Regions from separate parts of the Spirosoma luteolum genome, predicted to be linked through region 1. Evidence: riboswitches for the same ligand, from Rfam matches in the RefSeq annotation. Region 1 holds a riboswitch; the other holds the start of a gene.
The links. Region 1 has a riboswitch for S-adenosylmethionine ahead of ACYVAC_RS03370 (O-acetylhomoserine aminocarboxypropyltransferase/cysteine synthase family protein). Riboswitches for the same ligand answer to the same signal wherever they lie in the genome.
Positions count from the first base shown of each region.

Region 2: linked by a shared signal. The riboswitch ahead of ACYVAC_RS19385 (hypothetical protein) and the one ahead of ACYVAC_RS03370 (O-acetylhomoserine aminocarboxypropyltransferase/cysteine synthase family protein) in region 1 are both predicted to bind S-adenosylmethionine.

Region 1 is NZ_BAAGZE010000003.1:135,493-139,169, forward strand. Features, by position in the region: gene ACYVAC_RS03355 (glycosyltransferase family 2 protein) at 1-825, shown strand, start outside; gene ACYVAC_RS03360 (polysaccharide deacetylase family protein) at 774-1,565, shown strand; gene ACYVAC_RS03365 (DciA family protein) at 1,741-2,070, opposite strand; SAM riboswitch class I at 2,260-2,348, shown strand; gene ACYVAC_RS03370 (O-acetylhomoserine aminocarboxypropyltransferase/cysteine synthase family protein) at 2,588-3,677, shown strand, end outside.
Region 2 is NZ_BAAGZE010000022.1:33,736-37,412, forward strand. Features, by position in the region: gene ACYVAC_RS19375 (AAA domain-containing protein) at 1-310, opposite strand, end outside; gene ACYVAC_RS19380 (RrF2 family transcriptional regulator) at 355-792, opposite strand; SAM riboswitch class I at 940-1,044, shown strand; gene ACYVAC_RS19385 (hypothetical protein) at 1,301-1,594, shown strand; gene ACYVAC_RS19390 (DUF1684 domain-containing protein) at 1,598-2,554, shown strand; gene ACYVAC_RS19395 (phytanoyl-CoA dioxygenase family protein) at 2,604-3,419, shown strand; gene ACYVAC_RS19400 (SusC/RagA family TonB-linked outer membrane protein) at 3,571-3,677, shown strand, end outside.

The sequences.
Region 1 (3,677 bases):
AACACGTATGACTGTGTCCGGTTTATCTCGTTTTCGCGCAACTTTGGTCATCAGATGGCACTCCGGGCGGGTTACGACAACGCCCGCGGTTCGGCCGTGATCTGCCTCGACGCCGACCTGCAGCATCCGCCCGAACTGATTCCGACCCTGATCGACAAATGGCGGCAGGGCTACGAGGTCGTGTACACCGTTCGGCAGCCCGATCCCAAACTGTCGTGGTTCAAACGCACCAGCTCGGCCAAATTCTATAGTCTGCTCCGGCGCGTATCGGGCCTGCAGATCGAGGATGGCGCGGCCGACTTTCGCCTGCTCGACCGCAAGGTGGTCGATACGCTGAAACAGTTCAAGGAAAACGATCTGTTTCTGCGCGGGGCTATTTCGTGGGTAGGTTTCCGGCAGTGCCGGATCATGTATCAGCCCGCAGCCCGCTACGCCGGCCGGTCGAAATACTCGATCCGGAAGATGATGCAGCTGGCAGCCATGGGCATCACCTCCTTTTCGACCAAGCCCCTTTACCTGTCGGTGCTGCTGGGTTTCACCATGTCGCTGTTTGCGCTGCTCTTTGGCGCCGAAGCCACCTACGAGTACTTCTTCACCAACGCTACCGTATCGGGCTGGACCACGCTGGTGGTACTGCTGGTGCTGATCGGCGGGGTGCAGTTTATCATGATCGGCATTATCGGCGTATATTTGGGCAAAACGTTTGTGGAGGTCAAGAAACGACCCGCCTACATCATTGGCGACACCGACGAGATTGAGGAGACGACAGTAGCATGGGCACAGCCGGACGAAGCCGACACCACATTTTATTCACCGTTGACGTAGAGGAGTTTGATACGGCCGTTGAGTTCGGCCACGCTATTCCGCTGCCGGAGCAGATTGCCGTATCGACCCGCGGACTGCGCTTGCTGGCCGACCGGTTCGACGCCGTGGGTGCCCGAACCACACTGTTTACTACGGCCAACTACGCGCTGCACGAGTCCGACCTGATCCGATCGCTGGCGCAGCAGCATGAAATTGCGTCGCACGGCTATTATCATACCACGTTCGAACCGGCCGACCTGCTCAAATCCCGGCAGGCGCTCGAAACGCTGCTCGAGCGCCCCGTAACGGGGTTTCGGCGGGCGCGCATGGGCTTTGTCGACCCAACCGACGTGGCGCAGGCCGGCTATAGCTATAATTCGTCGCTCCACCCAACCTGGCTTCCGGGCCGCTACAACCACTGGGGTGAGCCCCGGCACCCGTTCCGTGAGCAGGGCGTGTGGCAGATTCCGGCGTCGGTAACGCCCACCCTTCGGCTACCGCTGTTCTGGCTGAGCCTGAAAAACTTTCCGTTTGCCTATTACAAGACGCTCTGTCGGCAAACCCTGGCGGCCGACGGTTTTCTGAACCTTTATGTGCACCCCTGGGAGTTTACCGACCTGTCGGCCTACGACCGGATTCCGACCTATGTCCGGCGCCATTCGCACGAGCGGCTGCTCGACCGCGTCGAAGACCTGCTGCGGTTTCTGAAACCACAGGGTGAGTTCAGCACGATGAACGAGTTTGCGGAGACGTTACGGTAGGCAGTATACTGTTAAGAGTTTACAGTATACAGTTTACTGTGGTCGATAGTCGACACGGGGCTTTCAGTGTTGCCTGGCAGCGCACTGAAAACAGTGTACGGTATACCGGCAGCAGCCCACTGAAAACCGTAAACTGTAAACCCAATACCGTAAACCGAATTCTGCCTTTCTTTTCTCAGATAAACACCACGTCGTCGATCACCTCGGTACCCATGTCTTTGTTGACGAGCTGGATGAGCTTTTGCTTGGCGTTGACGAGTTCGTTGCGCAGGGGCGCCGACGATAGTTCGATGTAGAGTTTGCGATCGCGCACGTAGAGCCGCTTGGTGCGGGTAGCGATGGCGGGGCCCATCATACGGCCCCAGAACGCTTCGAGGTAGGTTTCGTTGAACCGCCCCTGCAACTGATACGCCTTTAGCAGCTGACCGATAGCGTCTTTCAGGGAGGTAACGCCGGCCACACGGGTAGCGTTGTCTCGGTTGTAACGATAGGTAGGCTGGCTCATAGTTGGCGTTCTGTAGTCAAAGGTAAAAAACAGGTTCATGCACTCGGCCGGGCACGCCGAAAAAAACACCGAAAAATGTGTAAGCGTGCAGATTTAGGCCGGCAGTTTTGGTTGGCGATCATCTGCCTGTTATACTTGCAGTATCAAGTCAATTCGTACGCGCCACTCGTTCATCTACCGGCGCGAGTTGATTTATAAAGAAGCGGGGAGAGATCAGGCTCTGTGAACCGCTGGCAACCTACCCCTCGGCAAGGTGCTAACTCCTGCCTGAACGAACCGCCTGTCCGGCAGGAAGGCGGTCCGTTAGGAACTATAAATCGTACAGACACATGCACTACAGCCAGCGCTGCATGCCCGCCGGGGCCTGCTAAGTAACACCCACTCACCGCACTAGCAAGCCGGGAGTGGCTTCGCGTGCGTTTGGCCCTCATCCGGCCAACCCAACCGGTCGCACCCCGCGCCGGCCATCACAAATTCCCATTGCCTCTTTTTCCATACACTCAACTGATCACCACCCATGGCGTACCATTTTGATACCCTCCAGCTCCATGCCGGGCAGGATGTCGACCCAACCACCAACGCGCGGGCCGTTCCGATCTACCAGACCACGTCGTTTACCTTCAACGACTCCGCACATGGTGCCGATCTGTTTGCACTCAAGGCCTTTGGCAACATCTACACCCGGATCATGAACCCTACGTCCGACGTGTTTGAGAAGCGGGTGGCCGCCCTCGAAGGCGGGGTAGCTGCGCTGGCCGTTGCCTCGGGACAGGCCGCCCAGTTCATTGCGCTCACCAACATACTGGGCGCCGGCGACAACTTCGTGACGACCTCCTTCCTCTACGGCGGCACCTACAACCAGTTTAAAGTGTCGTTCAAACGGTTTGGTATCGAAGCCCGCTTTGCCGATGGCGACAAACCCGAGTCATTCGAGCGGCTGATCGATGCCAATACCAAGGCGATTTATCTCGAAACCATTGGCAACCCCGGGTTCAATATCCCCGACTTCGACGCGATTGCGGCTTTGGCCAGGGCTCACGATCTGCCTCTGATCGTCGACAATACGTTTGGTGCCGGTGGGTACCTCTTCCGACCCATCGAACACGGCGCGGCCGTGGTGGTCGAGTCGGCCACGAAATGGATTGGCGGCCACGGCACCAGCATTGGCGGGGTCATTGTCGATAGCGGCAACTACAACTGGGGTAACGGGAAGTTCCCGCAGTTCAGCGAGCCCTCGGAAGGCTACCAGGGTATGGTGTTCAGCGATGTGTTCGGCGTAAACGGGCCGTTTGGCAACATTCAGTTCATTATCCGGGCGCGGGTCGAAGGGTTGCGCGACTGGGGCCCGGCCATCAGCCCGTTCAACTCGTTTTTGCTGCTGCAGGGCCTCGAAACGCTGTCGCTGCGCGTCGACCGGACGGTGCAGAACGCCCAGGCGCTGGCCGAATGGCTGGAGCAGCACGAGCAGGTCGAGCGGGTCAACTACCCCGGTCTGCCCAGCAGTCACTACCACGATCTGGCCAAAAAATACCTCAAGCGCGGCTTTGGGGGGGTCTTTACCTTCAAGGTGAAGGGCGGTAAAGAAGCGGCCGATCAGTTTGTCAATA
Region 2 (3,677 bases), on a different contig from region 1:
GCCGGTTGCCACCCTGCCAGCTAACCGTACCCTCGACCCGGTCGGCTTTGGGGTTGTAGTTGCTGAACAGTACGGCCGGCACCCCCGTTCGCAGCTGGTGCGACAGCTCCTGGTGGGTGGTACGTTCGACCTCGACGGTCAGGTAGTCACCTCGCCCCAGTTCAGAACCCCGAATGGCAATAGGGTACCAGACCAGCCCATTGGCCCGGCGTTCGGCCACACTCGTCGACTGGGTGAGGTGTTCGTACTGCGTGCGGTCTTCGGTGCGTTCGAGCCGCAGCAGATCGAGCAGCTTTTTAAAATAATCCATACACAAAGGTACGGCATCACGACCTGATCTGCCGGCCCGGCACGCTACAGCACCGGCAAGCCCACCGGCGCCTGGTCGACGAGCATCTGAAACGTGGTGTTTTCGTAAACAGCGAGGTTGGCGTCGCGCACGCGTTCCATGATCGGGCGGATGGCGCAGGTTTCCTCGTCGTCGCAGTCGTCGCAGCGCACGTAGAAGTTGAGCGATACGCAGGGCGTGGGGGCGATGGGGCCGTCGATAATCCGGATGACCTGGGCCAGCGTGATGCGGTCGGGTTCGACCCGCAGCATGTAGCCCCCGCCTTTTCCTTTCTGACTTTGCAGTAACCCGTGGTTGCGCAGATCGAGTAAAATACTTTCCAGAAACTTGCGCGGAATCAGCTCGCGGTTGGCAACGTCGGCAATCAGCACGGGCCCGCTTCCGTAGGCTTCGGTCAGTGCTTTAAGCGCTTTGATGGCGTATTTGGCTTTTTTGGAGATCATGTTGTGCCGTATTTATGCAGGTTTCCGATAGACTTTTCGTACTAATACATTTGTCCTATAAATTTTGTATAGTAATTTGGAAAATCAAAATCCGGACGCTTACCTTTACGCCAGGGAACATCACCGACACCCTGTTTGTCACGTGATGATTTATACCGAAAGGGGGAGAGACGGGCTCTGTGAACCCTTAGCAACGTTCCGGTCGTCCGGAAACCGTGCTAACCTGCCTGTTAACAATGGGAACTATAAATCAAGGACGAGTATGCTACACAACCGCTGTCGATGTTGCCTTCGGGCCGGCCTCACCACAGGTCCCTGTTCTACCGCTCACGCTGCTCCGGTGCCGCCCCGGCAAACCGCCCCGCAGCCAGCACCCGTTCCCCGCCGGCTTTAACCCGCCAGACACGCCTGTCCCGAACAGGATTTTTATGGGGCCTTTAAATCTACTAGATAGATAGATTTAAAGTAGTAATAAAAACAGCCCGGCAGGGCTTAATCAGACACGATCATGTACACAACCATATCCGTTCAGCATACTACCATGGCCGGCGCTGGCCAGCTGGTCAGCCGGCAAACCATTTACCAGATCACCGGTTTCGACCGGCCCAATTTTGTGGGCGACGTGGCCCGGGCCGTTCCCGAGCAGACCGACTGCCGCATCACCGGCCTCGTATTCGAAGGTGATGGCATTCGGGTCGACGGGCAGCTGACCGTGCTGCACGAGCACGACGCCGTGCTGGCTGACATCGACCGGCAGCTGCGGGCCATTCGGGGGGTAGTCAGTATTCGTCAAACCAACTAAGCCATGTACGAACCCATCGACAACAGCCCTGTAACGGGCGCTCCGGCGGGGCCCATCAACCCATACGCCCGCTTGTTTTTCTGGGGCTGGGGCCTCACCCTGCTGGCCATTGCCGGCTTCCGGGCCGAAGAGCCCAGCTACCGCGCCCAGCTCGAGCAGTGGCACCGTCAGCGCGTCGACGCGCTCAAAAGCGAGGGCGGCTGGCTCAATCTGGCCGGTCTGTTCTGGCTCAGCAACGGGGCCAACCCCGCTGGCAGCGATCCCGGCAATGCGCTGGCGTTTCCGGCCACCAAAGCCCTCGGGCAGCTGGGCGTGTTTACACTCGCCAACGGTACGGTAGCCTTCGATGCCGCTCCGGGCGTGGTGGTTAAAGCCAATGGCGCGTCGGTGCTGGGGCGCCGAACCATTTTTGCTTCCGACCTGGCCGCTCCCGTGACCCTGGCCTACGGATCGCTCCGGTGGTTTGTGATCAAACGGGGTGATCGCTACGCCGTTCGGCTGCGCGACCTGGAAAGTCCGCTGCTGCGCCAGTTTGCCGGTATCGAGCGCTTTGCGCCGGATGAGCAGTACCGCGTTACGGCCCGTTTCGAGCGGCCGGCCACGCCCCGCACCCTGCCCATTCTGGACGTGACGGGTCAGACCACGCAGCAGCCCCTGGCCGGCACGCTGGTCTTTACCCTCGGCGGGAAAACCCACCGGCTCGATGCGGTAGGCGCGGGCAACGACCCGTTGTTTATTCTGTTTGGCGATGCCACCAACGCCCACGATACCTACGGGTCGGGTCGCTTCCTGTATGCCGACCAGCCCGACAAAGACGGATTGGTCGTGCTCGACTTCAACCGCGCCATCAATCCACCCTGTGCGTTTACCCCGTTTGCCACCTGCCCGCTGGCGCCGGTGCAGAACCGGCTGGCCGTACGTATTCCGGCGGGTGAAAAACGGGTTGCGCATGTTGAGTAAGGGCTCGATGCGTCGATTTCAGTGATATACTCCTACACATTCATTTGGTATGACTCCAGTAACAACCGATAGCCTGCTGCTGGCGGGCGTGCTGACGGCCGAGCAACTGCGGCAATTTGATCAGAACGGATTTCTGCACCTGAAACAGTTTGTCGACCGGGCTACGGTCCGGGATTTTCTGCGCGAGATCGAACGCGTCGAAACCCTCTGGCTGGCCGAAGCCGTCGACACCATCAACGGAACGCCCATCAAATTTGGCCGCGATGAGCACGGCCGGCGTATCGTGCAGCGCTTTGCGTTTACCTCGCACTTTAGCCCCCTGCTGGCCCGCTTTCTCGAAGATCCGCGCCTGCAGGCCCTGACCAGCCTGGTGGCTCCCTACGAGGGGCGCATCAGCCCCGATGAGAAAGACGGGCTGGTTGTCAATCACTACGTTCGAACGCCCGAGAGCAATTTCTCGCGCATGGGCTGGCACACCGATAGTCCGCGTGATTTATTTCTGGGCCACCGCATCCGGCCGATGCTGAACGTGGGGCTGCACCTCGACGACTGTCCGCAGCAGCATGGGGGCCTGCGGGTGCTGCCCGGTACACACCGGCAGCATACGTTGATGACCCTGTTCCGGAAGCGGCAGTTTCTGGATCACCGGCCCGACCCCCGCGAAGTCGGTTTCGACATCGAAGCGGGCGACCTGACCATCCACAATGGCAGTTTATGGCATCGGGTCGAGCAGTCGCCCTTGCTGGGTGCGGCCAGCCGTCGCCGGGTGATGTATATCCCCATCGTTACGGGCGCGTACCAGCCGCGTACCGGCACCAGCAAAACGCCGTTCTACCACCGGTTTGCCCGATTTTTTCAGGACTGATTGGTCGATAAGATACTATGGGTCAGCGGGGTAGAGCAGGCGGCAACCGGCTATGCGCCCCGGCCAAAAAAAAGCCGGAACGGCGGCAACCGTTCCGGCGGATACTCAACAAGGTCCTGGCAGACCTCATTTTCACGTAACCACAACAATAATGCACAATTTTATTGGACTGACAGCGGGCCTCTGCCTGCTGATCGGGAGCGAATTATGGGCGCAGTCGGGGAGCACGCTGCCCGGCCCGGTGCAGTCGATAACCGT